Regions from separate parts of the Pseudovibrio sp. WM33 genome, predicted to be linked through region 2. Evidence: predicted binding sites of a transcription regulator. Region 2 holds the regulator's gene; each other region holds the start of a gene.
The links. Region 2 encodes LexA, which represses DNA repair genes until DNA is damaged. Its sites were predicted from a motif close to TGTTCNNNNTGTGTTCNG; they were not measured.
Positions count from the first base shown of each region.

Region 1: dnaE (DNA polymerase III subunit alpha) is a predicted target of LexA. The motif match lies at 3,475-3,492, and genes of this name have one in related genera.
Region 3: PsWM33_RS00525 (PA0069 family radical SAM protein) is a predicted target of LexA. The motif match lies at 5,322-5,339, and genes of this name have one in related genera.
Region 4: PsWM33_RS13015 (DNA recombination protein RmuC) is a predicted target of LexA. The motif match lies at 5,764-5,781, and genes of this name have one in related genera.

Region 1 is NZ_LMCK01000091.1:20,260-27,884, reverse strand. Features, by position in the region: gene dnaE (DNA polymerase III subunit alpha) at 1-3,199, opposite strand, end outside; gene PsWM33_RS18135 (ABC transporter ATP-binding protein) at 3,788-4,519, opposite strand; gene PsWM33_RS18130 (lipoprotein-releasing ABC transporter permease subunit) at 4,519-5,805, opposite strand; gene proS (proline--tRNA ligase) at 5,967-7,292, opposite strand.
Region 2 is NZ_LMCK01000022.1:21,603-29,227, forward strand. Features, by position in the region: gene gltA (citrate synthase) at 1-80, opposite strand, end outside; gene gltX (glutamate--tRNA ligase) at 311-1,735, opposite strand; gene PsWM33_RS05945 (ComEC/Rec2 family competence protein) at 1,861-4,413, shown strand; gene lexA (transcriptional repressor LexA) at 4,309-5,031, opposite strand; gene PsWM33_RS05960 (molybdopterin molybdotransferase MoeA) at 5,281-6,495, opposite strand; gene moaC (cyclic pyranopterin monophosphate synthase MoaC) at 6,492-6,995, opposite strand; gene trpC (indole-3-glycerol phosphate synthase TrpC) at 7,053-7,625, opposite strand, start outside.
Region 3 is NZ_LMCK01000002.1:86,496-94,120, reverse strand. Features, by position in the region: gene PsWM33_RS00550 (LysR substrate-binding domain-containing protein) at 1-591, opposite strand, end outside; gene PsWM33_RS27265 (hypothetical protein) at 700-870, shown strand; gene PsWM33_RS00545 (Mpo1 family 2-hydroxy fatty acid dioxygenase) at 896-1,390, opposite strand; gene PsWM33_RS00540 (NADP-dependent malic enzyme) at 1,511-3,835, opposite strand; gene PsWM33_RS00535 (ceramidase domain-containing protein) at 3,954-4,634, opposite strand; gene PsWM33_RS00530 (glycosyltransferase family 2 protein) at 4,658-5,251, opposite strand; gene PsWM33_RS00525 (PA0069 family radical SAM protein) at 5,365-6,492, shown strand; gene PsWM33_RS00520 (ribonuclease HII) at 6,546-7,199, shown strand.
Region 4 is NZ_LMCK01000075.1:57,237-64,861, forward strand. Features, by position in the region: gene PsWM33_RS12990 (2-hydroxyacid dehydrogenase) at 1-504, opposite strand, end outside; gene PsWM33_RS12995 (carbon-nitrogen hydrolase family protein) at 593-1,591, opposite strand; gene PsWM33_RS13000 (carbon-nitrogen hydrolase family protein) at 1,847-2,845, opposite strand; gene PsWM33_RS13005 (VOC family protein) at 2,856-3,281, opposite strand; gene PsWM33_RS13010 (LysR substrate-binding domain-containing protein) at 3,454-4,371, shown strand; gene PsWM33_RS13015 (DNA recombination protein RmuC) at 4,376-5,599, opposite strand; gene PsWM33_RS13020 (IS5 family transposase) at 5,794-6,768, shown strand; gene PsWM33_RS13025 (MarR family winged helix-turn-helix transcriptional regulator) at 6,843-7,277, opposite strand.

The DNA of each region.
Region 1 (7,625 bases), on a different contig from region 2:
TCTCCAGCGGCTCTACCTGTGAAATGCGAACACTGACTTCTTCATCGCGCATATCTGCTTGCACCAAAAGCACAACAGATTGCCCCGGCTCCAACAGATCACGGCACTGGTTCAGTGTCTCAGAGAACATCACCGCTTCATACTGCCCGGTCGGATCAGAAATACGAACGATGCCCATCTGGTTGCCAGTACGGGTCTTACGCTCCTGCTTTGCCGTCACAGTTCCTGCAAGGCGCCCCGCTGAAGACCCAGCTTTCACAGAGCGTTCAAAATCCTTCCACAGCTGCACACGCAACTTGGTAAACAGCTCACGATACTCATCAAGCGGATGGGCGGAAATATAAAAGCCGACCGCTGCATATTCTTTTTGCAACCGTTCGGATGGAAGCCACGGATCCGTCGGATTGAGGATCAAAGACTCAGGCGCATTGTCTCCGCCAAAGAAGTCGTTTTGACCGGACGTCTTGTTCTGTTCTGTTCGCTGCGCCATGCCAATGATGCGATCCAAACCATCAAGCAACTGCGCACGGTTCGGATTAAGTTCATCAAATGCACCAGCGGCGATGAGGTTCTCGATTGTACGTTTATTGAGAACCTTTGGACTGATACGCGTCGCAAAATCACCCAGATCCTTAAACGGTTCATCTCCACGTACATCAACAATGTGTTCAACCGCCTGCTCGCCCACACCTTTGATCGCACCCATGGCGTAAACGATCTTGCCGTCCAGCACATCAAAATGCACACCGGATTTATTGACAGAAGGCGGCACAACCTCAATGCCCATACGCACCGCTTCTTGACGGAAGTCGCTCAACTTATCTGTATTGCCCAGATCAAGCGTCATGATGCCGGCGAGAAACTCAACCGGATAATTCGCTTTCAGCCATGCGGTTTGATAGGCCACAAGCGCATAAGCAGCCGCGTGGGATTTGTTAAAACCATAGTTCGCGAATTTGGCCACCAGATCGTAGATCATCCCGGCCTGATTTTTATCGACCTTCTGCTCAACCGCCCCCTCAACAAAGCGGGCGCGCTGGATCTCCATTTCGGCAGCAATCTTCTTACCCATCGCACGGCGCAGCAAATCCGCTTCACCAAGAGAGTAACCAGAGAGCACCTGAGCGATCTGCATCACCTGCTCCTGATAAACGATAATGCCGTTTGTTTCGATCAGGATTGGTTCCAGCAATGGGTGGAGATAGTCTGGTTCCTGCTCACCATGCTTCACAGCATTGTAGATCGGGATATTGTCCATCGGGCCCGGGCGATAGAGCGCCACCAGAGCAATGATATCCTCAAACCGGTCAGGCCGCATACCAGCAATCGCGCGGCGCATGCCCTGACTTTCCAGCTGAAACACGCCAACCGTCTCACCAGCAGCCAGAAGCTTATAGGTCGCGGGATCATCAATCGGTATTTCTTCGATCTTAACTTCAATGCCGCGCTTCTTGATGTGCGAAACCGCAGTATCAATCACCGTCAGCGTTTTCAGACCCAAAAAGTCAAACTTGACCAGACCGGCTGCTTCAACCCATTTCATGTTGAACTGAGCAACAGGCATGTCCGAACGAGGATCTCGGTAAAGCGGCACCAATTGCTCAAGCGGACGGTCCCCAATCACCACCCCCGCCGCGTGGGTGGACGCATGACGATAAAGGCCTTCCAGCTTCTGCGCCATTTTCAGCAGACGGTCGACAACTTCCTCCTGCTTGGCTGCTTCACGCAGCCGCGGCTCCTGCTCCAACGCCTCTGGCAGTGTGCACGGATTGGCCGGGTTGCCGGGAACCAGTTTACTTAGGCGGTCCACCTGACCATATGGCATCTGCAGAACACGGCCCACGTCGCGCAGCACCGCCTTGGCCTGCAGCGTTCCGTAAGTGATAATCTGTGCTACCTGCTCGCGGCCATACTTGCGCTGCACATACCGGATCACTTCTTCACGGCGGTTCTGGCAAAAGTCGATATCGAAATCCGGCATGGACACACGGTCCGGGTTCAGGAAGCGCTCGAACAGCAGGGAGAATCGCATTGGGTCCAGGTCGGTGATGGTCAGTGACCAAGCAACAAGCGATCCCGCACCGGAACCACGCCCCGGCCCCACAGGAATATCCTCGTTCTTCGCCCACTTAATAAAGTCCGCAACGATCAGGAAGTATCCAGGGAACTTCATGCGGATAATGATGCCAAGCTCATAATCCAGACGGTCCCAGTAATCTTTCTCTTCAAGGTCAGGTGCCAGCCCATGCAGATCGAGACGTGCCTGTAAGCCTTCCTTCGCCTGCCGCGTCAGCTCTTCCGCCTCAGCACGCTCCGCTTCGCTAGCATCAGCATCCGCACCAGCAAAGCGTGGCAGAATAGGATCTCGCTTCAACGGCCGATAATGACAGCGCCGCGCAATCGCCACAGAGTTCTCAAGTGCCTCCGGAAGATCGGAGAACAGCTCCATCATCTGCTCACGGGTTTTGAAGCAATGGTCCGGCGTCAGCTGACGGCGATCCGTCTCGACGAGAACACGACCTTCGGAAATCGCGATCAGTGCATCATGCGCTTCATAATCATCTGGATTAGGGAAATAAGCTTCGTTGGTCGCAACAATTGGAATATTCAGATCATAGGCAAGGTTCAGGAGCACAGGCTCAACATCCTCCTCGCCTTTCATATTGTGGCGCTGCAACTCCACATAAAGACGGTTGCCAAATGTGGCCTGCAAAACCTCTAGGCGAGACTTGGCAAGATCAACATGCCCCTCTCGCAGTTGCGAGTTAATCGGGCCATCACTCGCACCAGTCAGAACAATCAAGCCATCGGATTTATCCAACACACGTGAAAGAGGAACATTGGCTTTGAGCCCCGGCTCTGTATCAAGAAAGGCTCTTGATACAAGATCCATGAGGTTCTCATAGCCCCCTTCATTCACGGCAAGAAAAACCAGATCACTGACGGCTTCATCTCCCACTGCGTCAGGCTGATCATCAAAGGTCACCGATATCTGACAACCAATGACAGGCTGTATACCCGCGCCAAAAGCTTTTTCAGAAAACTCGAGCGCACCAAACAAGTTCCCGCTGTCAGTAATGGCCAGTGCCGGCTGCTCATCCTTGGAAGCCAGATCAAGCAGCTTTCCAATTGGGAGAGCTCCTTCCAGCAAAGAATAAGCCGAGTGAACACGGAGATGGACGAATCCTGGAGATGACATCTGGAGCCTTTTGGTTCGCAAGGTGTGTGCGACAGTAGCACCTCATTTGGAGGACCCAAAAGCAAAATGCAATTGTCTGGCAAATCGCACCACCGGTTATCCCGAGTTTCCCAACCTCTCTTCCTCAGTATTTTCTAAGGAAGCATCCGGGTCAGCGCATCACCCCACATCAGGCAGCTGCTTGCAAAAAGAACGATAGAACCGAATGCTGCTGCTTCACGAAGTACAAATGACATAACAAACACCCTTAATTTGAACCCTATTTGTATCTGTTACGTTCTATTAATGTTCTTATTATTTCAACCCTTAATTTGGCTGGGTCTAACTCATAGTTAATGAGTGGTATACGCATTAACTCTCCGACATCACCGTTCAAACACAGCAAGGCATTTCCCTCAGCAACTCAATAAGTTGCATAACCGGCCAGCGTTAACACGGCAGGTGAGCATCGCGGAACACCAGCCTCGCTTGAGCATTCAGACAGAGAGAACAACAGGCATCAAAACAAGAACATCTCCCCAAAACAAAAATGCCAGCGAACAGGTCGCTGGCATTTGATTCTCAATGGAACGCATTCTCATTTCCAATTTAAGGAAGCTCGACCACCTTGCCTTCGCGCAGCGTAATCCGCCGGTCCATTTGTTTTGCAATTTCCAGATTGTGGGTTGCCAGCAAGGCCGCCACACCAGACGCACGCACCAGTGCGGTCAGTGCCTCAAACACATACTGAGAGGTGTTCGGATCGAGGTTTCCGGTTGGCTCATCGGCCAGTAGAACACGCGGCGCATTGGCAACCGCACGCGCAATTGCAACACGCTGCTGCTCACCACCGGAAAGCTCTGCCGGACGATGAGTTTCACGCTCAGAAAGGCGCATATAAGAAAGCAACTGGCGTGCACGCTCTTCTGCATCATGACGTTTCAGTCCGCAAATCATCTGCGGCAGCGCAATGTTCTCAAGCGCAGTAAATTCTGGCAGCAACTGATGGAACTGGTAGACAAAGCCCACCTCGGTGCGCCGAATGGCAGTGCGCGCATCATCATTGAGCTTGGAACATTCCCGCCCGCCAATCAGCACCTCACCGCTCTGCGGCATTTCCAAAAGGCCAGCCAGATGCATCAGCGTAGACTTACCTGCGCCAGAGGGGGCCACGAGCGCAACCATTTCCCCTTCATAGAGGTTAAGGTCAGCGCCCTTCAGAATTTCCAGTTTGCTGTTGCCCTCAACATAACCGCGGACAACATTCTTCAAACTCAGAACAGGAACGCGTTCCTCACCCTTAAGCGAAACACCAGCAACCGGTTTTGTTGGTTTATTCATCATTCGTAGCGCAAAGCCTCAACAGGATCGAGCCGGGCTGCGCGCCAGGCAGGGTAAATCGTAGCAAGCAGGCTCAAGACCAAAGCCATAATAACAACACTGGTCGTCTCACTCGGATTCATTTCAGCCGGCAGCTTTGAAAGGAAGTAAAGCTCAGGCGAGAACAGCTCGGTCGAGGTCAACCAGGAAATCCCCTGACGAATGCTCTCAATGTTCCAGCACACCACAGTACCCAGAATAAACCCGGCAAACGTACCAATGGTTCCAATGCTGGCCCCCGTGATGATGAAGATCCGCATCACCGCACCGCGGGTAGCACCCATCGTACGCAGCACGGCAATATCACGGCCCTTATCTTTCACAAGCATGGTCATGCCGGAAATGATATTCAAAGCGGCCACAAGAACAATCAGCGTAAGGATCAGGAACATCACGTTACGCTCAACCTCAAGCGCTGAGAAGAACGTCATATTGCGCTGGCGCCAGTCAGAAACGAACACAGGCCGTCCAGCCTCTTCTTCAATGACAGGTCGCAGCGGACCAACAGCATCCGGGTCGTCTGCATAGACCTCAATGCCCGTCGCCAGACCTTCCTTATTGAAATAGAGCTGCGCCTCATTAAACGGCATGAAGGCAATCGTGCCATCATATTCGCTCATACCAATCTGGAAGATCGCGGAGACGGGATAGCCCTTCACCCGCGGGGTCATCCCCATCGGCGTGATGCTGCCACGCGGAGTAATCACGCGCACCGTATCACCAACAGTAACACCCAGCTGGCGAGCAAGGCGGGAGCCAATGGCGACACCTTCACCATCATCAAACCCATCCAGCGTTCCAAGCAAAACGTTCCCGGATACCAGATCCAGCTTATCAAGATCAGCCTTATGAACACCACGGAACAAAGCACCCAGATCAGCGCTTGGTCCGGAGATCATCGCCTGCCCTTCAACAAACGGCATAGCAAAATCAACACCGTCGATGCCAGCCAGCTTGACCGAGGTCGCCTCATAGTCATTGAGCGGGCTATCGATGGGCTGCACAAGGACGTGTCCGTTGATGCCAAGAATTTTGGTCAGCAGCTCCGTGCGGAACCCATTCATCACCGCCATAACTATGATCAGAGTTGCAACGCCCAAAGTGATGCCCAAAAAGGACAGACCGGCAATAATAGAAATGAAAGTTTCTTTGCGTCTGGAGCGCAGATAACGCCCTGCCAGCATCCACTCAAAGGGTGCAAACCACCGGTTTTTTCCGGGTTGAGCCGCCTGAATCTCTGCCGTCATACTAGACTATTCTCCGTTTCCGCCTGTTCAACTACCCCGTGGAATATAGGGAGCATGAAGAGCAAGTGCCATAAGCTCTGGCAAAAAGGCCCGGCAGCGGAAAGGCCGCCGGCACCTAACATACCATTGAAGCTACTGAGTTACCCCAAGCTTCGCTGATATCAGCCTTTTAAGGCAGAAATCAGTTTGTTGACAGCTGCTTCCGGGGTCAACATTTCGCGATCACCAGTTGCACGGTCTTTAACTTCCACTTCACCAGTCTTCAGACCACGAGGGCCAACAACCAGCTGATATGGAAGACCAATCAGATCCATACTTGCAAACTTCTGGCCTGCACTGGTCTTGCGGTCATCATAAAGAACTTCAACGCCAGCCTTTTCCAGCTCTGCGTAAACGCTCTCACAAACGTCATCGCACTCAGAACCAACCTTCATATTGATCAAACCAACATGGAACGGCGCAACTTCTTTTGGCCAGACAATGCCATCATCATCATGGCACGCTTCAATGATCGCGCCCAGCAAGCGGGACACACCAATGCCGTAGGAGCCCATGTGAACAGGCTGTTCCTTGCCTTCAGCAGTCATCACTTTCGCGCCCATAGGCTCGGAGTATTTGGTGCCGAAGTAGAAGATGTGGCCAACTTCGATACCGCGTGCAGAAACCTTCTTATCTTCTGCAACAGCCTCGAAGGCAGCTTCATCATGCATTTCATCAGTGGCAGCGTAAGGCGTGGTCCACTGCTCAATAATACCGGAAAGATCGCCATTAAAGTCGATGTCTTCAGCCGGTGTTGGCAGACCAAGGATGTCCTTATCAAGGAACACTTCGCTCTCACCGGTAGTTGCCAGCACAATGAACTCGTGAGACAGATCGCCGCCGATAGGCCCAGTGTCAGCCTTCATAGGAATTGCTGTCAGACCCATACGCGCAAAGGTACGCAGGTAAGCCACGAACATGCGGCGGTAGGCTTCTGTTGCCCGCTCTTTGTCCAGATCGAAAGAATAAGCATCTTTCATCAGGAACTCGCGACCACGCATCACGCCAAAACGAGGACGCACTTCATCGCGGAACTTCCACTGTATATGATAAAGGTTCAGCGGCAGGTCCTTGTAGGAGCGCACATAGCTGCGGAAGATGTCAGTAATCATCTCTTCATTGGTTGGGCCAAAAAGCATTTCACGCTCATGACGGTCCTCAATGCGCAGCATTTCTTTGCCGTATGCATCATAGCGGCCACTTTCGCGCCATAGGTCAGCAGGCTGAATGGTTGGCATAAGCAGCTGGACAGCACCGGAGCGGTTCTGCTCTTCTTCAACAATACGCTGAATCTTGTTGAGCACACGGTGGCCAAGCGGCAACCATGCATAAATCCCGGCTGACTGCTGACGGATCATACCCGCACGCAACATCAGGCGGTGCGATACGATCTCGGCTTCTTTCGGAGTTTCCTTCAAAATAGGCAGGAAATATCGGGACAAACGCATTAGTTTAACTCTTCAGGTTTTAAGGCACGCAAGCTCTGGCTCACCACCAAGCATCATTTCTATGTCTTCTTAGCAAGCAGAACGCCTGTTGTAACTGCCAACATGGCTATATGCCAATTTTCTAAGACATATTTCCCCATACACGCAGTTTTTTGCCTACACCTTTGGGTTCAGTTCACGGATTCTCCGAAAATTATAGCTAAAATTTTAGGCAAGCAAAAAATTACGGCGAATTGATACAAAATGATGACAAACTAATGTGATTACGTTAGTGTCTGTTCAACAATAAAAACAACACCCTTAAGCGGTGTTGCAAGGTATCGCGATCTTTAG
Region 2 (7,625 bases):
TCAGGGCCCATGGAGCCAGAGTGGACGTTAAAGTCCCAGCTGTTGTCTCCAATAGTCAGTTTCGCTGTTTTGTCGCTCATATCAGGCAACCCCCATTTTGTATCTCCTCATGCGACTTGCTTCATTTGTGTACAAATGAATACACTGCATGATCTGACGTTTCCGCCCGGAGGAGAGTGTTGTCGTGGAACTGCCTATATCATTTGCCGCGATGGGGCAAGCGCCCGCAACCAATGCTTTTAGCTATAAGTGTAACTACCGCTACGAATGACTAGTATTTGCAGCGGAGTTTCTTTTAGAATTCAGCGAATTAAGCTGAAAGATCACGAATGCGTGCGCAGGATTCGTCTTTTCCGAGCACTTTGAGCACGTCAAAGATGCCTGGGGATGTGCCACGACCAGTGAGTGCAGCGCGCAATGGCTGAGCAACTTTGCCGAGTTTCAGCTCTTCTGCTTCAGCAACTGCCTTAACGGCATTTTCAGTGCTTTCCACGGTCCACTCGTCCAGTGCTTCAAGGGCAACCAGAACCTTGCCAAGAACAGCGCGTGCCTCGTCAGACAGGATCTTTTCAGCCTTTGCATCCAGATCCAGCGGGCGCTGAACCCATAGGTAATGCGCAGATTCCTGTAGTTCGACAAGGGTCTTTGCACGCTCTTTCAGGCCAGGCAGTGCTTCAACCAGTTTGTCCTGGTTTCCATCACCAGCAATCCACGCCATGACGTCTGCGCCGCCTTCCACGTCCATCAGATAGGTGAGGAAGTGGCCGAGCAGCTCCTCATCACTTTCTGAGCGCATGTAGTGGGCGTTCAGGTTCTCCAGTTTCTTGAAGTCGAAACGGGATGGGGACTTGCCAACAGCGTCCAGACCAAACCACTCGATCATCTGATCGGTAGAGAAGATCTCGTCATCGCCATGGGACCAGCCGAGGCGCGCCAGATAGTTGCGCATGGCGGATGGCAGGTAGCCCATAGCCCGGTAGGCTTCTGCGCCAACTGCGCCGTGGCGCTTGGAGAGCTTTGCGCCATCTGGTCCATAGATCAGCGGAATGTGCGCCATGACCGGGACATCCCAGTTCAGAGCCTTGTAGATCAGGGACTGGCGTGCTGCGTTGGTCAGGTGGTCATCACCACGTACGATGTGGGTGACGCCCATGTCGTGGTCGTCTACCACAACAGCCAGCATGTAGGTTGGGTTGCCATCAGAACGCACGAGGATCAGGTCGTCCAGATCCTTATTGGCGAACTTGACGGTGCCCTGAACCTGATCTTCCACGATGGTGTCACCTTCGAGCGGTGCTTTCAGGCGAATGGCAGGGGCGACGCCTTCCGGTGCTTCAGAAGGGTCACGATCACGCCAGGTGCCGTCATAACGCGGCGGGCGACCTTCTGCGCGGGCCTTCTCGCGCATCTCGTTCACTTCTTCCGGGGAGCAGTAGCAATAGTACGCAGTGCCGTCCTTGACCATCTGCTCAGCAACTTCGCGGTGGCGGTCAACGCGGCCATACTGGGAGATCGGCTCGCCGTCCCAGTCGATGCCCAGCCAGGACAGACCGTCCAGAAGCGCGTCTACGGCTTCCTCGGTGGAGCGGGAGCGATCGGTGTCTTCAATGCGCAGCAGCATTTTACCGCCGCTGTGTTTTGCCAGAAGCCAGTTGAACAGGGCTGTACGGGCGCCGCCAATATGCAGGTAGCCAGTAGGAGAAGGCGCAAAGCGCGTCACAACAGGTTTAGTCATAGGTGTTCCGGAAAAGTTTCAAGTTACTTCGAATAGTTTGGGGTAATTACGGCGGGGCGCCGTACCTCTGCGGGCTGTGTATCATAGCATTGAAAAGTTCCCAAGTGGCAGAAAGGGACTTAAGGGTGCGCGAGGGGCAATCATCCTCAGACAAGACGCAATCTGGTGGCTGTGCTCCCAGAATAGGTGAGCTTTGCCTTGAGGAGGATAAGTTTTCTTCTGTGCTGTTTGAGACCGATACGGCGCTTGCTGGACGAGTCACACAGCAACGCACAAAAACGCAAACCAACGCAAAAAACGCACATAGCAACGCAAGCACGCGTTTTGCTGAAGAGAAACAGCGCCTTAGGCTTCGTGATGTGGTCCAAAAGATACGTGAGCTGCTGGGTTTCGTGCTGAGGCCGGATTGGCCAGCTGTCATGAGTTATGCCCGCTCTGCTCTGGTACAGGATTGGAACAAGGGGCATGGCATCCTCTGGTATGCGCTCTGCCACTTGGCTGGTGTACTGGTTTATTTCTCACTCCCCGCAGAGCCTTACAGTGTTTTAAGCGGAACTCCTTTTATCTTATTGGGAGTATTCGCTTTTCGTCGTTGGAAGATCGGGCGGTTAACGGTTGGGCTGACCGCGCTTTTGTTCTTTACTGCCGGGTTCTTCCTTGCTGACTTGCGCGTGGAGTATGCGCGCGGTGACCCGCTGGAGCGCCCGGTTACACGCAAAGTGGAGGGTGTGGTTGCTGGAGTGAAGCATTCTGGCAAAGGGGCTTACTCCGTCATTTTTGCAGATGTGACAACACTTTCGCAGAAGGGCGTAACTCTTCTTTCTTATCGCATCCGGATTAGCATCAAGGGGATGAAAGAGGCACCCGTGATGGGGGACAGGATGCAGCTGAAGGCTCGGTTGTTGCCGCCGGGAGGTGCGGTGCGCCCCGGTGGGTATGACTTTGCCCGAACTGCGTTTTTCAGTGGGATTGGTGCAGTCGGCTATGCGCTTTCCAAACCGGTTGTTGTGGCACAGGTAGAGGGCACAAGTTTTCTGCAAGGGATAGAGCGTGTGCGCAGTGGGATAGCACAGCGGATCCGGCGGGTGTTGGATAACAGCCCGGAAAGTGCGTTTGCTGTTGCACTTCTGGTGGGCAAGCGAGACTATCTTGCCACCGCTGACAAGGATGCCTTGCGCAATGCAGGGCTTGCTCATGTGCTCGCTATCTCCGGCATGCATATGGGACTTGTGACCTCTCTGGTCTTCCTTGGTGCCCGCCTGATCCTATCCCTCAGCCAGTCGCTTGCGCTGAAAGGACATATTCACGTTTATGCCAGCGTGGCAGCACTGATTGCGGCGATTGTTTATCTTGGTTTGTCAGGAGCTTCTGTGGCAACGCAGCGGGCTTTTTTGATGGCGGCGATGATTTTATGCGCGGGTCTGCTTGGTCGGCGGGCCTTCAGTCTGCGTGGTCTGGCGCTGGCTTGCCTTGTGCTTTTAAGCCTGAGGCCGGAGGAGGTTCTGGCTCCCGGGTTTCAGATGTCCTTCATTGCAGTGCTCGCCTTGCTCTCAGCCTATATGCTTGGGAAGGATTGGTTGCTCGGTGATCGAGACAGTTCGCGCAGACGGAATACCTCATGGTTTCAGAAGGTTAGTCGTGTAATCTTAAAGTGGATTCTAGCTTGTGCGTTGACCTCGTTGATTGCAGGTGCTGCCACGGGGCCAGTTGCGGCGATGCATTTTGAGCAGGTTGCGCCTTATGGAGTTCTGGGGAATATTCTTGCTATGCCATTGGTGACTTTTGTGGTTATGCCCCTTGGGTTATTGAGTCTGTTGGCGATCCCGTTTGGTGCGGATGCGTTCTTTCTGCAAGGGATGGAGGCTGGGTTGGCGCTGGTGCTGAAAGCTGCCTACTGGGTGAGCTCACTCAGTGAGGGGCTGACCAGTCTCGGGGTTGCCAGTGCTCCAGGGTATCTGCTCGTGATCCTAGCGATTGTCGTGCTGTGTGTGACGCCGCTGCGCCTGAAATGGCTTTCACTTCCGGCATTTACGGTGAGTGTCCTGATGTTTGCCGGTGGCAAGGCGCCTGATCTGATGATTGCAGATGCGGGCAAGCACATTGCTTATTATGGGCAGGATGGTGCGTTTCGACTGACGTCCTCGCGTATGTCGTTTGCTGCTGACAGCCTGTTGCGCGCTGGTGGGGGTTCAGCGGGTTCGTTCAAGCAGCACAAGGTGAGGGCTTCAGATCGGTCCTGTGATGAGCGCGGCTGTGTGATTGAGATATTCCCTCAGCAGCCTGCGGAGGGAGAGAGGGTAAGTTCAGAACCTATCCTGCTGGCGCAGTCCAAAGCAGTTGATGTTTTGGAGGCTGACTGCCATCTTGCCACCATCGTCATCACACAGGTTCAGGCGCCTCCGGCTTGCCGGGCTGAGCTGGTTATCGACCAGAAGATTTTCGGAGAACGAGGTTCAGCTTACATCTGGCTCTCAGCTGGCGCTAAGGGCGGGGAAAGAATAAAAAAAGTGCGCTGGGCATATGATGCTCAGCGCAGACCTTGGAATCCAAAATTGCCTCAGGCAACCAATGATTTAATAGCGGCGGAAGAGCGCAATCATCTTGCCTTGAACGTGGACGCGGCCCGGGCCGAAGATGCGAGTTTCGTAGGCGGGGTTGGCCGCTTCCAACGCGACTGAGGCGCCTTTTTTGCGCAGGCGCTTCAAGGTTGCTTCTTCTTCATCAATCAGCGCCACAACGATTTCGCCGTTATCAGCCGTGTCACCACGTTTGATCAACACGGTATCCCCATCGAAGATACCGGCATCGATCATGGAGTCGCCTTTGACTTCCAGCGCATAATGCTCACCGCGACCCATCAGATCAGCAGGCATTGCGATGGTATGGCTTTGTGTCTGGATTGCTTCGATTGGTACGCCTGCAGCAATGCGGCCCATGACCGGGATTTCCAGCGTTGGCACTTCGTCTGGTGATGTGGTGCGTGGAGGTGGCGGCGTTGCTACTTTCTTGCTCAGGGAGCCCTCAATCACCTCAGGTGCAAAGCCTTTTTCCTTAGCGGCAGGCTTCAGGCCCGGAGAAATGGAGTCTGGCAGTTTGAGGATTTCAAGTGCACGAGCTCTGTTCGGCAAGCGGCGAATGAAGCCGCGCTCTTCCAGAGCTGTGATCAGCCGGTGAATGCCGGATTTGGAACGGAGGTCCAGCGCGTCCTTCATCTCATCGAAGGAGGGCGGAACACCGGCTTCCTTCAAGCGTTGATGGATGAACATCAAAAGCTCGTGTTGCTTCTGTGTAAGCATCTTTTATCCCCGTTCGCTCCTAAGGCGCTGATTGAAAGTGAGCGGTCATTCCTGACCAATCGCAGTTTTGTAATTCCAAGAAGCTGAAAGACTTCAACTTCTGCGATTGGAAGGACAAAACACGAACGTACTCTACCTGTTCTCATTGTGTTCTGCAATGGGTTTGTTGAGGTTAAGCCCTGCTAGAACTGGGGGATTTGGTTTCTGGTGGGTGAGTGGGCAGGGGTTGCCCACTTCTGATGTCTGGATTTAGCGTAGCTTGAGCAGGTCCACTTTTTCACCTGCCTTTGCAGCTGGTGCGTGTGGTGGACGAATGATCAGGGCATCTGCTTTTGTCAGCAAGGCAAGCATGGAAGAGTCCTGTTTGCCAAACGGTGTTGCTATCAGATCTCCGTGTTCGTCTGTGTCCAGACTGGCGCGCAGGTAGTCCTGGCGCATATCATTTGTAGGCAAATCATCTGCCAGAGTTGCTTTGGTAACGCCTTGATTTGTCACAGAGACCGTGCGGCCTAACATCTTGTCCAGAAGCGGGCCGAGGAAGAGGAGTGCGCATACAAGGCTGGAGACTGGATTGCCAGGAAGGCCGAGGACTTTCATCGGGCCAAGGGCACCGGCCATGAGGGGCTTGCCCGGGCGCATGGCGATGCGCCAGAAGCCTAGCTCCATGCCTTCAGCGCCCAGCACGTCCTGAATGAGATCGTGGTCGCCCACAGAGGCACCGCCGAGTGTCACCAGTACATCGGCTTTCGCTTCAATGGCCTGCTTCACGCGTGCCGCGATTTCCTCAGGTTGGTCTGGTGCAATGCCCAGCATCATTGGCGTTCCACCGCAGTTTCTGACGAATTCTGCGATGCCGACCTGATTGGACGCGATGATTTGATTCGGACCTGGTACCTGGCCTGGCTCTACGAGTTCATCACCATTTGCGAGGATCGCAACAACCGGTTTTTTGCGTACTGGCAAGGCTGCGTGGTTCATGGCGCCTGCAAGCGATAACTCACGGAAGCCGAGTGGCGCGCCTGCCTTCAGGAGGGTTTGACCTTCTTTGAAGTCGAGGCCTGCTGGGCGGATGAACTTACCAACAGAAACGGCTTCCTCGCAAAACAGGTTATCCCCGTCACGGCGAGCGTTTTCCTGCATTAAAATCGCGTCGACGCCTGCTGGAACAGGCGCACCTGTAAAGATGCGCAGAGCTTCTCCGGCTTGCAGCGTGCCATCGAAGTTATGCCCGGCAGCAACTTCTCCAATGACCTTCAAAGCAGTCTCTGGATCGACCGTATCAGCAGCTTTGACAGCATACCCATCCATTGCTGAGGCCGAAAATGGAGGCTGCGTTCTCGTTGCAGCAACATCTTCTGCCAGAATGCGTTCTCCGGTTTCAAGTAGTGGAAGCTGCTCGGTACCGGTCGGATTCACATCTTTCAGGAGGCGGTCCAGCGCTTCTTCAATACTGATCAAGCTCATCGGGAGTTATCCTCCTCAGCCAGATAGTGACCGGACTTGCCGCCCTTCTTCTCCAGCAACCGGATTTCACCGATCTCCATAGAACGGTCAACGGCTTTTGCCATGTCGTAAATTGTCAGGCAGGCAACGGAGGCGGCTGTAAGTGCTTCCATTTCGATGCCAGTCTGGCCGGATACTTTTGCAAAGACTTCGATCTCAATTCCTGGCAGCTCAGGATTGGGTGTGAAGTCCACCTGAACCTTGGAAAGCGCCAGAGGATGGCACAACGGGATCAGCTCGTGAGTTCTCTTGGCCGCCATGATGCCAGCAATGCGTGCCGTTGCGAGCACGTCGCCTTTCTTGGCGTTGCCTGAAAGGATCATGTCCAGAGTCTCAGGCTGCATTTTTACCTGACCGCCTGCACGGGCAATGCGTGAGGTAACCTCTTTCTCCGAAATGTCGACCATATGAGCCGCACCGCTGTCATCTAAGTGAGTGAGTTTTGGAGAAAGTTCTGACATTTTCTTGCCTCTGGACACAGTTTGTTCAGGTGTCTGCTTTTGCCAAGCAGTTGATTTTTAGCGTTTAAGTAAAGCTTTGGTTGCGGTTTCCACATCCTCCTGACGCATCAGGCTTTCGCCGATGAGGAAGGTGGAGATACCGGAGTTTTCCATTCGGTAGAGGTCTTCTGGAGTGAACAGGCCGCTTTCGCCAACAATGATCCGATCTTGCGGGATCAGTGGTGCGAGCCGCTCGCTGGTTTCCAGAGATGTCTCGAAGGTTTTTAGATTGCGATTGTTGATGCCAACAAGCGGAGAGGAGAGCTTTAGCGCGCGTTCCAGCTCAGCTTCGTCATGCACTTCGATAAGCGCATCCATGCCCAGTCCAAATGCGGCGTCTTCCAACTCTTTGGCCAGTTGGTCGCTAACAGCTGCCATAATGATCAGAATACAGTCAGCGCCCCATGCACGTGCTTCATGAACCTGATAGGTGTCATAAAGGAAGTCCTTGCGCAGAACTGGCAGAGAGACTTCAGCGCGAGCTGCGACGAGATATTCTGGTTTGCCCTGAAAAGATGGTGTGTCCGTCAATACGGACAAGCATGCTGCACCACCGTTTTCATAGGCTTTGGCGAGTGCGGGCGGGTTGAA
Region 3 (7,625 bases), on a different contig from region 2:
ACGGTAATAGGAGTTATAGTCGCGGATGATCACTTCATTCAGAAGATCCCGCGGCTCTTTGAGGCGCTCCGCGATTTCAGGAGAGCAGACCGGATAGATGAAGTGCTCACACAAGCGCTCTGAGTAAACGTCATCAGGCGCTCGTTTATGGACGCGGACACAGGCGTCTACGTCGGAGTGATTGAGGTTTACCAACTGGTCGTTGGCATCCAGCCTGAGATTGATGTCCGGATTGGCTTTCATGAAGCTGCTCAGGCGCCAGACCAGCCATTTCTCAGCCAGCAGCGGAGCTACAGATAGAAAGAGGCTTTCTTCTCTGTCCCGGTCTGCCAATGCGACAGCCTCTGAGATTTGCTTCAGGCCCGATGTGAGCTCGTGACAAATCTCGGCACCAAGGCTTGTCAGCTTCAATCCGCCTGTCTCTCGAGTGAACAGCGGGCGGCCCAACTGATGCTCGGTTTTGTGCAGTTGCTGGCTAACGGCGCCGGACGTAATGCCCAACTCTTCAGCCGCATTTTTCAGGGAGCCCAGGCGCCCGACAGCTTCAACAACGCGAAGGCCAGCGAGGCTGACTTGATTGAGATTTTTCATCGAGGACAGTTCCGAGCAGTAAATCTAAACCGGGGTTTAGTTATTCCAGATAGCACTTGCAATGCAATTGACGCATTGTCGCTCCATCAAGTCACAAAGGAAATGACAATGAAAAATCTTTTTAAAGATCTGTTGCGCGGCAAATCCCCCCGAAAGACCAAAGCAGCTGCAGGCTCAAAGCCTTATTGTGCTGACCCACTTTCACACCCTGCTCTTCAGCGAATGGATACCCGCGAAATTGGTGATGTTTACATCAACCCAGAAAAAACGCTGCCTTAAGAGCAGCGTTTTTTAATTTTGTCCCTCAATACGGGATGCCAATCTTTTTAAAAATGAAATGCATAAGCCAGGCAGGTCCAACCAACAGGAACTGCAGATCTTTAAAGAAAGACGGCTTTTTCCCCTCAATATGATGGCCGATAAACTGGCCGACCCAAGCAATCACAAACACTGCCAATGCTGTCTGCCAGAGTGGGATGCCAAGCCCAAACTGCTGATAAGTCATGTTAATCCAGATCATCAATGCTGAGAAAACAGCCATGCCGATCGCCAGCGTGATGGACAATGACAGGTAGTAGATGATCGATAGCCCCAGCCCGATCGTGCACCAGTTCAGCCACGGTGAGATGTTCGACAACCCGATCGGTGTTGGAACAGACCACAGCAGTGCGGTTACCGTCCAGAAAATGACCGGCACACAGATCCAGTGAATGGCTTTGTTTTTGTGATTTTGGTGGCTTTCGCCGTACTCGCCCAGCAGGCGATCAATGCGACGCCCGGTTGCTTCTGAAAAGCTCATACTACCCTCCCCGTAATATCAAGCGGTATCAATGCAATCAGCATGCCGTAAGGGGAAGGTATTTTCAAGCTGACAAAACTTCGGCGGGCATATTAACCAGTGCCCGCCGAAGGAGTTGTTTTAGCTATGTGGTGCCAGGCAAACGCCTGCATTCTGCTTACGACATTGTGCATCAACAGCTGAAAGTGCTGTCATATTTACGATGCCGCGTGAGGTCACGGATGGCGTGATGATGTGAGCGGTTTTCTTCGCGCCCAGCAAAATTGGACCAACATGAAGCGCGTCTGTCATTGCCTTGATGAGGTTCAACGCGATGTTGGAGGCATCCAGAGTTGGGAACACCAGCAGGTTCGCAGGACCGGAGATATGCGCATCTGGCATGTAGCGTTTCAGGATTTCCGGCTTCAACGCAGCATCACCATGCATTTCACCTTCAGCTTCAAGCTCTGGCAGCTGTTTCCAAACCATCTGCAGGGCTTCCCGCATCTTGTTGGAGGTCGCAGATGGGCGGGAGCCAAAGTTGGAGTGAGACAGCAACGCAACGCGGGGTGTAATGCCGAAGCGTTTGATCTGCTCTGATGCAAGATGAGTGATCTCGGCAATCTCTTCAGCAGATGGACACTCAGTGACATATGTATCTGCAAGGAAATACGCGCCGCTGGAGTTGATCAGCAGTGAGAGCGTTGAGAAATCCGTTACACCTTCAGAGCATCCGATGATGTTGTTGATGTCACGCAGGTGCTTATCAAAGCGGCCTTCGAGGCCTGTGATCAGCGCGTCAGCTTCTTCTCTATGCAACGCCAGTGCACCAATGACAGTGGAGTTTGTACGCACCATCGTTCTGGCAGCTTCCGGCGTTACGCCTTTACGGCCAACCAGTTGCACCAGTGTGTCAACATAGGAACGGTAGCGTGGATCGTCTTCCGGGTTCACGAACTCAAAATCTGTACCCGGGCGAATGCGCAGGCCGAAGCGCTCACAACGGTTTTCCAGAACCTGTGGACGACCAATGAGGATTGGTGTCGCGAGGCCCTCTTCCAGCACCACCTGAGCGGCGCGCAGCACGCGTTCGTCTTCACCGTCAGCATAGATAACGCGCTGCTTATCTGCCTTTGCCTGCGCGATGATTGGCTTCATCACCATACCGGAGCGGAACACGAAACGGTTCAGCTTATCCATGTAGGCGTCGAAGTCTTCGATCGGGCGAGTTGCGACGCCAGTTTCCATGGCAGCTTTTGCAACAGCAGGAGCAATGCGCAGGATCAAGCGGTTATCGAACGGGGATGGAATGAGGTAGTTCGGGCCGAATGTGTGGGTGACACCGCCATAGGCTTTGGCTACAACATCGGTTGGTTCTTCCCGTGCCAGAGCGGCAATTGCCTCAACGGCGGCCAGCTTCATTTCTTCGTTGATGGCAGTTGCTCCAACATCTAGAGCACCGCGGAAGATGTATGGGAAGCAGAGGACGTTATTCACCTGGTTCGGGTAATCCGAACGACCTGTACACATGACCACATCGTCACGAACAGCCAGTGCATCTTCAGGCATAATTTCCGGGTTCGGGTTGGCAAGGCCCATCACCAGAGGACGTTTTGCCATCTTGGCGACCATCTCTGGCTTCAGCACACCAGCTGCTGACAAGCCGATGAAGACGTCAGCGCCTTCGATGATATCATCCAGCGTGCGCTTGTCGGTTTTCTGCGCGAATACGGATTTCCATTCATCCATAAGGGCTTCGCGGCCCTCATAAACAACGCCCTCAATGTCAGAAACCCAGATGTTCTCGCGCTTTACACCGGAGGACACCAACAGGTTAAGACAGGCCAGCGCTGCAGCGCCCGCACCGGAAGCAACGACTTTAATCTCATCCAGCTTTTTACCGGAGAGCTCCATGCCATTGCGCACCGCAGCTGACACGATGATCGCGGTACCGTGCTGATCATCATGGAAAACCGGGATATTCATTCTTTCGCGCAGGCGTTTCTCGATCTGGAAACACTCTGGCGCTTTAATGTCTTCCAGGTTGATTCCGCCGAAGGTTGGCTCCAAAACACCAACTGCATCAACGAACTTATCAACGTTGGTCTCGTCAACTTCGATGTCGAATACATCAATGCCAGCGAACTTTTTGAAGAGGACAGCCTTACCTTCCATCACCGGCTTGGATGCCAGAGGACCAATCGCGCCTAAACCCAGAACCGCGGTACCATTGGAGATGACACCAACAAGGTTTTGACGTGCGGTATAGTCAGCCGCTTTTGACTCATCCTTATGGATTGCCAAACACGGAGCAGCCACACCCGGAGAATAGGCAAGCGCCAAATCTCGCTGGTTTCCCAATGGCTTAGTTGCCTGAATTTCCAATTTACCCGCGCGCGGATACTCATGGTAAAAGAGCGCTTGTTCATCGAGTTCGCCGGAGGTAGGGCGTTTTTTGTCCGTCATCGTCTATTCTTGCCTGACCGAGTGAATGAGCGGCTCGCCACCGGGAATCACTATGACTTCCGGTTCAGATGTCGCAGTTTTGCAAAACCTAGACCATCGCCTAGGATTTTGCAGTATCTCAATACGTCTTAAAGCGTATAAATGCGCGAATTAGAATAAGCAAAACAATTGCATTCAAAATATGCCACAAGGAATGTGTTCCAACTGGCAAAATCGAGCAAATTGGTTCGTCTAAAATCCGGAAACTCATCGAAAGTGCGAAGACTACGCCTGCGGCTAACAGAGCGTTGGATGTTTGCCTGTTTTTGCTGCGGGTCAGGCCTGCAAAAAGCAGGATTGCGAGGAGTGCCGGGAAGTAGCCAGCGGTGGATCCAAGTATCCCCTCAAACAACCTTGGGCCAAATGCCATTGCCCCAAAGAACAGCAGCGTTGCGCCCAGTGATATCAAGAGGTTGGCACCCATGTATCGACGCGTGGCAAGGTAGAAGTAAACCAGCATGAAGATCGCGATCGGGATGACATCAGCCAGCATTGACCAGAGGGTTGCGAAGGTGTGGAACAGGAATGAGCCAATCCCGATTGTGGCCAGCAGAGCGATCAGGACCAGCGCTGCGTTATCTTGTGCGTTGGTTTGCGTTGAATGCGCTTTTTTTGCGTTGCTACGTGCGTTCAGCCAGAATTGAAGAGCAATCAGCGCGGCAATGATAAAAGCAGCGTTGCTCACTGCATTGAGTGGCTCAGACCAGAATGCAGCGGAGGTGCGCTCGCAGTATTGGTTCAGGTGTTGATTCCAATCCATGAGCCCTCCAAGCTGGTACCGCGTTATCTCGTCGTATTTTGAAAGATCACTGTACCGTTCAACCAATGGACCCGGCTAGCCCTCAAAACCTTCTGGAGCTGAGCCTGCCGGTTCATTCCTGACGCGTTCGCCAGAGCTTGTTGCAGGTGGTCTTTGTGGATCAGCATGGGGAGCTGGTGGCATGATGCTTTCAGCAAGCGATGCGTGAGGGTGATAAGTTTCTGCTTGAGTTGTGCCACAGCGCCGAATTCTTCTGTACGGCTGGGAAACACAGCAACCAGATTCCGTTCGGTTCCGACCCGCTCCGCGCGCTCTATGAAGGATGCTGCTTCTGCTTGCCAGCCTACTTGCAATATAGCGCCGGGTTGGATGAGCAAAACCCAGTTGGAACGGGTGCACCGTTTGAGCCCTTCGGCCAGAGCGAAACCAGATTTTGAGGTGGTGCTGACAAAATCCGCACCGCTGGCATCCGCGACAATCTCGGTCCCATCAGATGAGCCTTCGTCGGTTATAATGACTTCTTTCAGGATGCCTTCTGCGGAAGCCGGGACCAGAGCGGACAGGGTAAGCACCAGCCGGTGCTCGCTGTTATAGGTGGGAATAAGTGCGCTAATCATTCCAACAGCTTACAGTGATTTGCCTTAGCTTTGGAAAGTAAAGGCTTGCAAATCCAGATATTTTGAGCAATGTTCCACTTATGTTCTCATAAGAAGATGAAAGTGCATGCCCCATGTCAACTGCACAAAATCACAGGGCCGAAACTGAGGCCGCTGATCCTTTGGGATCTTCGCTTCCGGTCAACATGACAGGTCGGGGCCGTGCGGCACATTCCAACAAGGCTGGCCGGTTTGAGGCGGAAAGCCGGGAACTGATGGATGACGGCTGGGGAACAATTGATGAACTTCCGCCAATCAAGACAGAAGTGCAGATTGAAACTGCACGGCATGTGATAACCAAGAACAGCTCTCCTGACCTGCCTTTTGATCGCTCAATCAATCCGTATCGGGGCTGTGAGCATGGCTGCATCTACTGCTTTGCGCGGCCAACCCATGCGTATATGGGCCTGTCGCCAGGGCTGGATTTTGAAAGCCGCTTGTTTGCCAAGCCCAATGCAGCACAGGTGCTGGAGCGGGAGCTGGGTGCATCCTCTTATCAACCCAAACCCATTGCGATTGGCACCAACACTGATCCCTATCAGCCGATTGAACGCACGCACAAAATCATGCGCGATGTTCTGGAGGTGTTGAACAAGACGGGCCATCCGGTGACCATTGTCACCAAGTCAGCACTGGTCATGCGGGATATCGATATTCTTAGCGAAATGGCAGAGCGTAATCTGGCAAAGGTGGCAATTTCTGTGACCACGCTGGACCGGAAGATCGCGCGGAGCCTTGAACCGCGCGCATCAACGCCGCCTCGCCGTTTGCAAGCGATCAAGGCACTGTCTGATGCGGGTATTCCAACCGCTGTGCTGGCAGCTCCGATCATTCCTGGACTGACGGATCATGAACTTGAGAGCATTCTTGAGGTTTGTAAGGAGCATGGCGCAACAGAGGCCAGTTACATTTTGCTGCGTCTTCCTCGAGAGGTTTCTGAACTCTTCAAGGAATGGCTTTTGCGGGAAGCTCCGGGCAGTTACCGGCGTGTGCTGAGCCTTTTGCGTTCCATGCGTGATGGAAAAGACTATGACGCTCAGTGGACGCAGCGCTTCAAGGGTAAAGGTCCTTACGCTGACCAGCTGGCAAAGCGCTTTCAGCTGGCGTGCAAGAGCAAGGGTTTATCCTCGCGATCAATGAAGTTGTCCTGTGACCATTTCATCAAGCCGACCTGCGGCGGTGTGCAGCTTTCATTGCTGTAGACGAGGCGTGTTGTGATGCTTGAAAGCTGCCGGGCTGCATGGCAAAGAGGGGCATGTCGTATTTTGCAAACTCCCTCTTTGATATCGCCTTCCCTGATGCTCCGGATCTGCGCTTTGAGCGCTCCGTCGAGCAAGATCTGCAAGGGCGATTTGCCGGTATTGATGAAGCTGGGCGTGGACCATGGGCTGGCCCTGTGGTGGTTGCTGCAGCCAGCCTTGACTACGACAACCTGCCAGAGGGGCTGAACGATTCCAAGAAGTTGACAGAGGCCAAGCGCGAGGAGCTCTTTGAGCAGATCCTTGAGATGGCTGATGTGAGTGTGTGCGTGCAAAGTGCGCAGACCGTTGACCGGATCAACATTCGCGAAGCAACCTTGCAGGGCATGCGCACCTGCGCCCGCTCGCTCAGCGTTCCGGTGAAACGGCTCTTCATTGATGGCAAGGATGTGCCCCATCACTTGCCACAGGAAGGGCAAGCCCTGATCAAGGGTGATGGCCGCTGCCTAGCCATCTCAGCCGCTTCAATCGTTGCCAAGGTGACCCGTGACCGCCTGATGGTGAAGATGGACAGGTACTTCCCAGAATACGGCTTCGCCAAACACAAAGGCTACGGCACCAAACAACATCAGGAAGCACTGGCAGCACACGGCGTAACACCGCTCCACCGCTGCTCCTTCCGACCTATTCGGGAGATGATTGAGGGGTAGTTCGGTCAGCTTGAAGACAAGGGATGCTTTCTGAGTAATATTATGACATCCGACGATTTAAACCAGTTATTTACAAACAGACTCGCGCGCTGTTTCTTTTTATATTTTGCCCTATCTCTATTCCTGAGCTTTCTGTTTCATGGAGTTGCTTATTTCCATGGTGGGGACAAACTTACACATGTCGAACTTCCACTCGTGGAACATACTGAACTGTCAGTTGATGGTGATTTTGTTGTAACCTATGTGCCCTATTAGAATCGCATACAGATTTACCATCGAGAGCATGGATTTCTTTCTGGTTTCTTTTTAGGAAAGACGGCAGTCACCGGAGTATTCAGGATCTTTCCGGATACTCGTGTCATTGATTGCACGCACAAGCGCGCTTCAAGTCCGAGCTACCAGCTGTATTCATTCAGCGGATCACTA
Region 4 (7,625 bases), on a different contig from region 2:
ATCTTTTGGCGAGCGAGACCACCCGGCAACGTTAAAGCCCAGCGCTTTGAGGGCTTTTGCAGAGTCCAACCCCAGCTCACCAAGCCCCAGAATACCAACGCGTACGTCCTTTGCTGCCCATTGCCTGTGTCCATGCCAAACACCTGCCTCCTGCTGAGCGGCATAAGTTAAATGTTGGCGATGGTGGAGAAGCGTTTGGAAGACCACCCACTCTGTCATGCGGCTGGTGAGGTCTGGGTCAACAATCCGGACCAACGGGAGGTTGGGGAGTTCCGGCAATGAGGTCAGATGATCGACACCTGCGCCCAGTGAAAAGATCACCTTGAGGTTTGGCAGGGCGGCAAAGGCAGCTGGGTCTGGTTTCCAGGCAAGGAGATATTCTGCTTTTTCGGGCTCAGCGACGCCGCCGTTCCAGCCCTCAATCTTTCGATTGGGAAGAAGTGCCTGCAAACGGTCGATCCACTCAGGTTCGTTGAAGCTTTTGAGAGATAAGACCAGGTTCATGAGGCACTCCATTGTTGAGCGTATTTTTATTTGAGACCAGCAGGCTCATCTCACAAATACACCGTAATATATCAATCTGCGATTTGTTTTATTCAGAGTCGACGAATTCAGCAAGCTGTTGGCGCTTACGATCGACGACCAGACGTGTGACATCCGGTCGGCTGTAGTGGCCGGTCGGGTCAAAGAGTTGGCGGTCTGCCCGCACCAAGGCGTGATCCAGCTCTGCTGTGATCAGGAGTTCTTTACCAACCTGTGGTGCGACCACCCATGATCCATCAGGTGCAGCGATACAAGACCCGCCATCAGCGAGAAACTCACCACTGTTTTCGAGTATTTCTGCTAGTTCTGGCGTATCCGTTGGGAAATCTGCAGCACGCATCAGCCCTGAGACTGATAGTACGTAGCTTCTGCTTTCTTTGGCAACAAAGCGTGTTGGATCCTCTGTGTTCCGCAGGCCGCCCGGCCAGACGGCCACGTGCAGGTCTTCTCCTTGCGCATACAGGGCGACGCGTGACAAGGGCATCCAGTTTTCAGCGCAGTTCAGGCCACCAACCGTAAAGCGGCCCAGCGGATGGACACGCAAACCGTTGCCATCTCCCGGTGCCCAGGCAAGACGTTCTGCATAGCTTGGCTGCAGTTTACGGTGCGCAGAACCGATCTCACCGTTTTGATCAATGTAGACCAGTGTGCAGTACAGACTATGCCCGCTTCTGTTTGCTGCTCTCTCCATAACACCGAGATACACGGAAATGCTGTGTTTCTTTGCTGCTGCACAGACAGCATTCAGATGACCGTCCTCAATCACCACGGCTTGATCAAGGCATTTGGCGTACATGGCTTTTTGCTTTGGATCATTGAAGCGTGCACCGTCTGTGCGTTCAATCCAAAACGGATAGCCCGGCACCAGTGTCTCTCCAAATGCAACAAGCTGGCAGCCCTGCTTGCCAGCAAGCTCTACCGCATCAATCACTTTGTTCAAGGTCGCTTCACGCTTCAACCAGACTGGAGCGATCTGCGCGAGGGCGACTTTGATTTTGTCAGATTCGGACGGATCGTGGGATAAATGCGTTGCTTCTAAAATTTCCATGTTTCAATACTCAGCTTGCAGATGCGAAGATCACACTCGGGTTTGGCGGGGCTGCAAACAACAGAGTCTATCATTCAGGCAATGAAGCACGTCAGCACCACCTGCTTTGAGATTCTGTTATTTCAGATCTTTATCTTACTATGAGGCAGGGATGCCTGTAGCTGGTCGGATCATTCAACTTTACTGAATTTTTTGAGAGATAAAACCTAAGCTAATCAAAACCCTGCCCCAATAAATCTGCCTGAGTACTTAATTTTATTCAGCGTCGATGAAATCCGCGAGTTGCTGACGTTTCCGATCAACGACCAAGCGCGTCACATCTGGTCGGCTGTAATGACCCGTTGGATCAAAATTCTGGCGTTCACCACGTACCACGGCATGGTCCAATTCTGCTGTAATCAGAACTTCCCTACCGACTTGCGGCTCAACAACCCAAGACCCATCTGGCGCAGAGATGCACGAGCCGCCGTTTGCGAGAAAGTCATCGCTGTTCTCAAGGATCTTGGCAAGTTCCAGCGTGTCTTCCGGGAAATCTGTTGGGCGCATGAGGCCAGAGACTGAGATCACATAGCTTCTGCTTTCTTTGGCAACAAAGCGGGTTGTGTCTTCGGTGTTGTGTCGCCCACCCGGCCAAACGGCAACGTGAAGGTCTTCTCCTTGCGCATAAAGGGCAGCGCGAGACAGAGGCATCCAATTTTCGAAGCAATTGAGGCCACCCACGGTGAAGCGGCCCAGCGGATGAACACGCAAGCCGTTGCCATCCCCCGGCGCCCAGGCAAGGCGCTCCTCGAAGGTTGGTTGCAGTTTGCGGTGCGAGGAGCCGATCTCACCATTCTGGTTGATGTAGACCAGCGAACAATAGAGACTATGACCACTTCTGTTTGCAGCACGCTCCATGACACCGAGATACACAGCGATGTTGTATTTCTTCGCAATCGCACAGATGCCATCGAGATGACCGTCTTCAATCACTACGCCTTGCTCAAGGTATTCCGCGTAAATCGCTTTTTGCTTTGGATCGTTGAAACGTGCCCCGTCGGTGCGTTCAATCCAGAACGGGTAGCCCGGAACCAGTGCTTCGCCGAAAGTGACAAGCTGACAGCCCTGTTTGCCTGCGAGCTCTACTGCATCAGCCACTTTTTTCAGTGTTTCTTCTCGCTTCAACCAGACCGGAGCGATCTGTGCGAGCGCGACTTTGATCCGGTCAGATTCGGCAGGATTTTGTGTTGTATGTGTTGCTTCTAAAATTTCCATGGGGATCTACTCAGGTTGCGAAAATGTCAGAGTCACTGGCGAATGCCTTGAATTCGAGAGCATTGCCCGAGGGATCTTTGATGAAAAAAGTTCCCTGCTCTCCCGGTTGCCCTTCAAACCTGATTTTCGGTTCCAGCAACCATTCAATAGTTTCATGTGTTTTCAGTCGATCAGCAAGAACCTTCCATTCATCCATTGGCAAAACAACGCCAAAATGAGGAATGGGAACTGCATCTCCATCAACAACACCAGTGACTCCAAGGGGAAATTGTGATTTTTCACGAAGGTGGGCGGACATCTGGTGTCCAAACAGGTCAAAATCGACCCATTTGCCTTCAAGTTCACGGCCCTGTTTACATCCAAGCACGCTCATGTAGAACGCCTTCGTTTGTTCCAGATCATCAATCGGAAATGCCAGATGGAATGGACGCGCCATGTTCAGCCTCACCTTACTTTCAAACGAGAATCCGTATTCTGATAGGGGCACTGAGGGCCACTTACCTGGAATAGGCTCTATACCCAAAACTCATGCTGGAGTTGTTTTAAACTACGTAAAATCTCATAGATAGGCCAATGACAGTCACATAGACATGAGTTAAACTCATAGTATGAGCCGACATAGTCTTTCGATCACTTCGCAGATCCTTGCCGTTCTTCCTGTTTTTGATGCAGCAGCACGGCATGGGAGCTTTACCCGCGCTGCACGGGAGCTTGGCATCACGCAAGGGGCTGTGTCCCGCCGCATTCAGAATCTGGAAGAGCAGCTGGGGTTGGTGTTGTTTTCCCGTCAGGGAAAAACGCTGGCACTTACTCAAGATGGGTTGCTGCTGAGCCAGAAGGCCAAGAACGCGTTGAAGCTGGTGGAGGATCTTGAGCATGAGCTGAAGGGCTCAGTCTCTGGTCAGCTGCGTATCGGCACGCTGCCCTCACTCGCCAATCTTTGGTTTATGGAGCGGATCAAAGGCTTTAAGCGGGCCTATCCTGCTATCAGCGTTGATCTAGTTACCATCCCAGCCGACTTTTCAGCTGGTCATAAAGATCCGGTCAACTGGGATCCATCCAGTGTGGATGTGGCGCTTACTGTGGGGCGTGGCAGTTGGCCTGCTCTGGAGAGCTTCCGGATTTGTGATGAAGAGATGGTTTTGGTTTGTCACCCAAGTCTCTTGGGAGAAGCAAAACCGGAGAATATAAAAGATCTTCTGGGTCTCCCCCGCCTCATTCACTCCACACGCCTGGGCAGTTGGGAATACTGGGCGGAGGCACACAAGCTTTCAAGCTACTTGCCCGGAGACACCTCCCTCTCCTTCGAGCATTTCTTCATGGTATTGGAGGCTGCGCGTCAGGGCCTTGGCCTTGCCTTACTTCCCTCTTTGCTCATTGAGAAAGATCTGGCGGATGGGACACTGATCGAGCCAGTCCCTGCACGGCATATGACAGGGAACACCTATTACATTGTTGGGAGTTCAGCTGCCTGGAGGCGTCCAGCTGTTGCTGCCTTGCGTGATCATCTTCTACAGAGCAAATAGGCGCTTACCGCCGATCAAACTGAAAGGGTGATGGCAACTCATCTTCTGCAAGGTGTGTTGTTTGTGGGGCTTGTGATGCAGCTGAAGAGACGTGATCTGTTGCTTTGCCGCCCAATTGCATCTCATCAATCTTGCGAGCTCGATTGCCGATTTTGTCGCCTGAGATCATGATCTGATCCAGATCTTTGTTGGTCTGGGCAAAATGGGTTTGCAGTTTGGAGACACGCTCTGTCAGACGTCCAACATCCAGCAGGAGCTTACCAACTTCAGCCTGAATGAAGTGAGCCTGTTCACGCATGCGAGCATCGCGCAGCACAGACTGGATCACCTGCACAGCAAGGACAAGCAGAGACGGCGATACGATGACCACACGCAGGCGGTGAGCTTTTTGCGTCAGGTCAGGGAAACCTTCGTGGATCTCAGCGAAAAGACTCTCGGAGGGCACGAACATAAGCGCCGTGTCCTGTGTTTCTCCCGGGAGAAGATATTTGCCTGCAATGTCTTCCAGATGCTTGGAGATATCCTTTCGGAAGCGAGCAGCAGCTTCTTTCAGGTCCTGCTTGGTTTCTGCATCCTTGATTGCGGCGAAGGCTTCCAGAGGGAACTTGGCATCCACCACCAGCGGCGGGGCGCCAGTTGGCATATGGATCAGGCAGTCAGGCCGGGAGCGATTGGAGAGTGAGCTTTGAAACGAGAAGCTTGTTGGGGGCAACGCGTCATCAATGATTGCCTCCATACGCCCTTGGCCAAAAGCACCGCGAGTTTGTTTGTCATTCAAAACCATCTGCAGGTCAGTCACCTGCCCTGCCAGCTCACCCATGGTTTTATTCGCTTTGTCGAGCAGTGCCATGCGCTCCTGCAGGCCTGTCAGGCTGGCATGGGTTTGGCGGTGGGTTTCCAGAACAGACGCACCCAACGTTTTACCAAGACCATCAAGGCGATCATTCACCACACGCATCAGATCTGACTGACGGGAGCCGAAAACCTCTGCCATGGTTTGCATGCGACCTGTCATTTCTCCCTGAGAGCGGACCAGATCTGCCAGTGCGGCTTCTGTGTATTCTGCCCGCTTTTGCTCCAGCACCGATGTACCACGCACTCTGTTCAGTTTTGCGCGCAGGCTCATGATCCAGATGAGCAGCAAAAGGACAAAAAGGCCTCCACTAACTATGGCTGCCTGAATATATGAGAGGGTGAATGCACCGTATGTGAAGACTGTCTGTTCCATGAAACAAACATAGAACACTTTACAACACCGCGATACCTCTCAGCTTTCTTGGATGCACTGCAACCCACATCCTTCAATTGATGGGGAGTATCTGTGGGATAAAAATAAAGTTTCATCCTCAGATCGGCGTTGTTGCATAAAGGCGCCTTCGCCCTTTATGTAGAGGCAACATATTTTGAACTAAGCAGCTTTTAATGCCATTCAAACACAATGCTTCCCGGCGGGACAAGTTTACGAAAGCGGAGTATCGGATCAACAACTGGCCGGAGTATAACGAAAGCTTGCGCCGTCGTGGCGATGTGACGGTTTGGGTTGCCGATGACGTTGCCAAAGCCTGGTTTGCCCCACACAGCAAGGGTCGCGGCCGTCCTTTGAAGTTCTCAGGCCTTGCCATTGAAACCTGTTTGCAGGTGCGGTTGGTGTTCGGCTTGGCGTTACGGCAATGCCAAGGGTTTGTTCGCTCGCTGTTTGGCCTGATGCAGCTTGATCTGCCTATTCCTGATTTTTCAACCCTGTCGCGGCGAACAGGAAGTTTGAAGCTGACAAAACATCGCTCAACCTCCAAAGAGGAACCGGTTCATCTGGTGGTCGACAGTACCGGATTGAAGATCTTCGGAGCCGGTGAATGGCAGGAAACGAAGCATGGAACCAAGATAAAGCGCAGAACCTGGCGCAAATTGCATCTGGGGATGGATTTGAACACGGGCGAAATCCTTTGCGCGGAACTGACGCAAGACAGTGTTGGCGATCCGACAGCCTTACCGGGTTTGCTGGATCAGATTGACGACCCAGTTGTCAAATTTCTTGGCGATGGTGCTTATGATGGTGAACCAACCAGACAAGAATTGGCAGAGCGTTTTGACGGGGTGGAGGTCATCATTCCCCCGCCCAAGACAGCAGTCCCCAGCTCTCTTATTGCGAGTGACCCGACACCACGCGACCGCGAAATTGCTTCCATTCGCACCAACGGCAAAATGGCTTGGCAAAAGCAGACAGGATATGGGCAACGCGCGCGAGGAGAAACCCTGATGGGACGCTTTAAGCAGGTGATCGGGAACAAACTTAAATCACACAGCTTTGACAGTCAGAGGACAGAAGCGAAAGTTGGCATTGCTGTGCTCAACAAAATGACGTCTCTCGCACGGCCTACGTTCGAGCGCGTTTTATGACCCCAAAATTTATGGGGTTGGGCAAGCTGTAAGCGGATTTCGATTTGTGCAACAACGCCGGGCTACTCGACCACCTAGCCTATGCTCACGTTCGCCAAAGCTTTGCGGTCCACTTCTTCGACCAAAGGAACCGTTTTTTCCAGGGTTTCCCAGCCCTTTTGGGTCAGGGAGATCAGCTTTTCACGGCGGTCCATTTCATAGTTCGTGATGCTCACCAAATCACCCGCTTGCAGACGTTTGAGCAATTGCGAAACCTGCATCTTGTTTAGTTGGGCCATTTCCGTGACCACCTTTTGCCGGACGAAGGATTGCCCGGTTGCAGCCTTGTTCTGCTCAGAGAGCCAAGCACTTACGGCCAGAAGGGCAAAAGCCGGCTGGGTCAGATCGTAGGGCGCAAGCACCATATCGATGTTTTTCTGCCAGTTCAGGAATGTTTGCCAGAAACGAAAGCCGGGGCTCTGCGTCGGAGTCATGAAACCTGCACCCGGTATGCCTATGTCCTTGTTCATTGTTCATGTCCTCCTGTTTGCGTGTCCCAACGGGCTCCGTTCGGGCTGTCGCTGTGCCGCCATCCGGCCTGTGAATGCACCTTGTTCGCCAGACCTATTGCCTTTGAGCGCGGCTTCCAGAGTCGATCGCCGCCCATATTTGTGGTGCGCGTCGCATGTGAGTTCAAAGTCTTCATTTCCGGCGACCTTTTCTCTGACACCAACAGCTTTGGCGAGCCACGTATTAGATTTCAATAACTTACCCCAGCGCATTGTAATTATAAAGTATAAATACTTACTATCTGTGCGTGTGGCTGAGTGAGAAATGACACCCTAAGCGATTTGTCAATAGAATCTTGGGTCTATCCC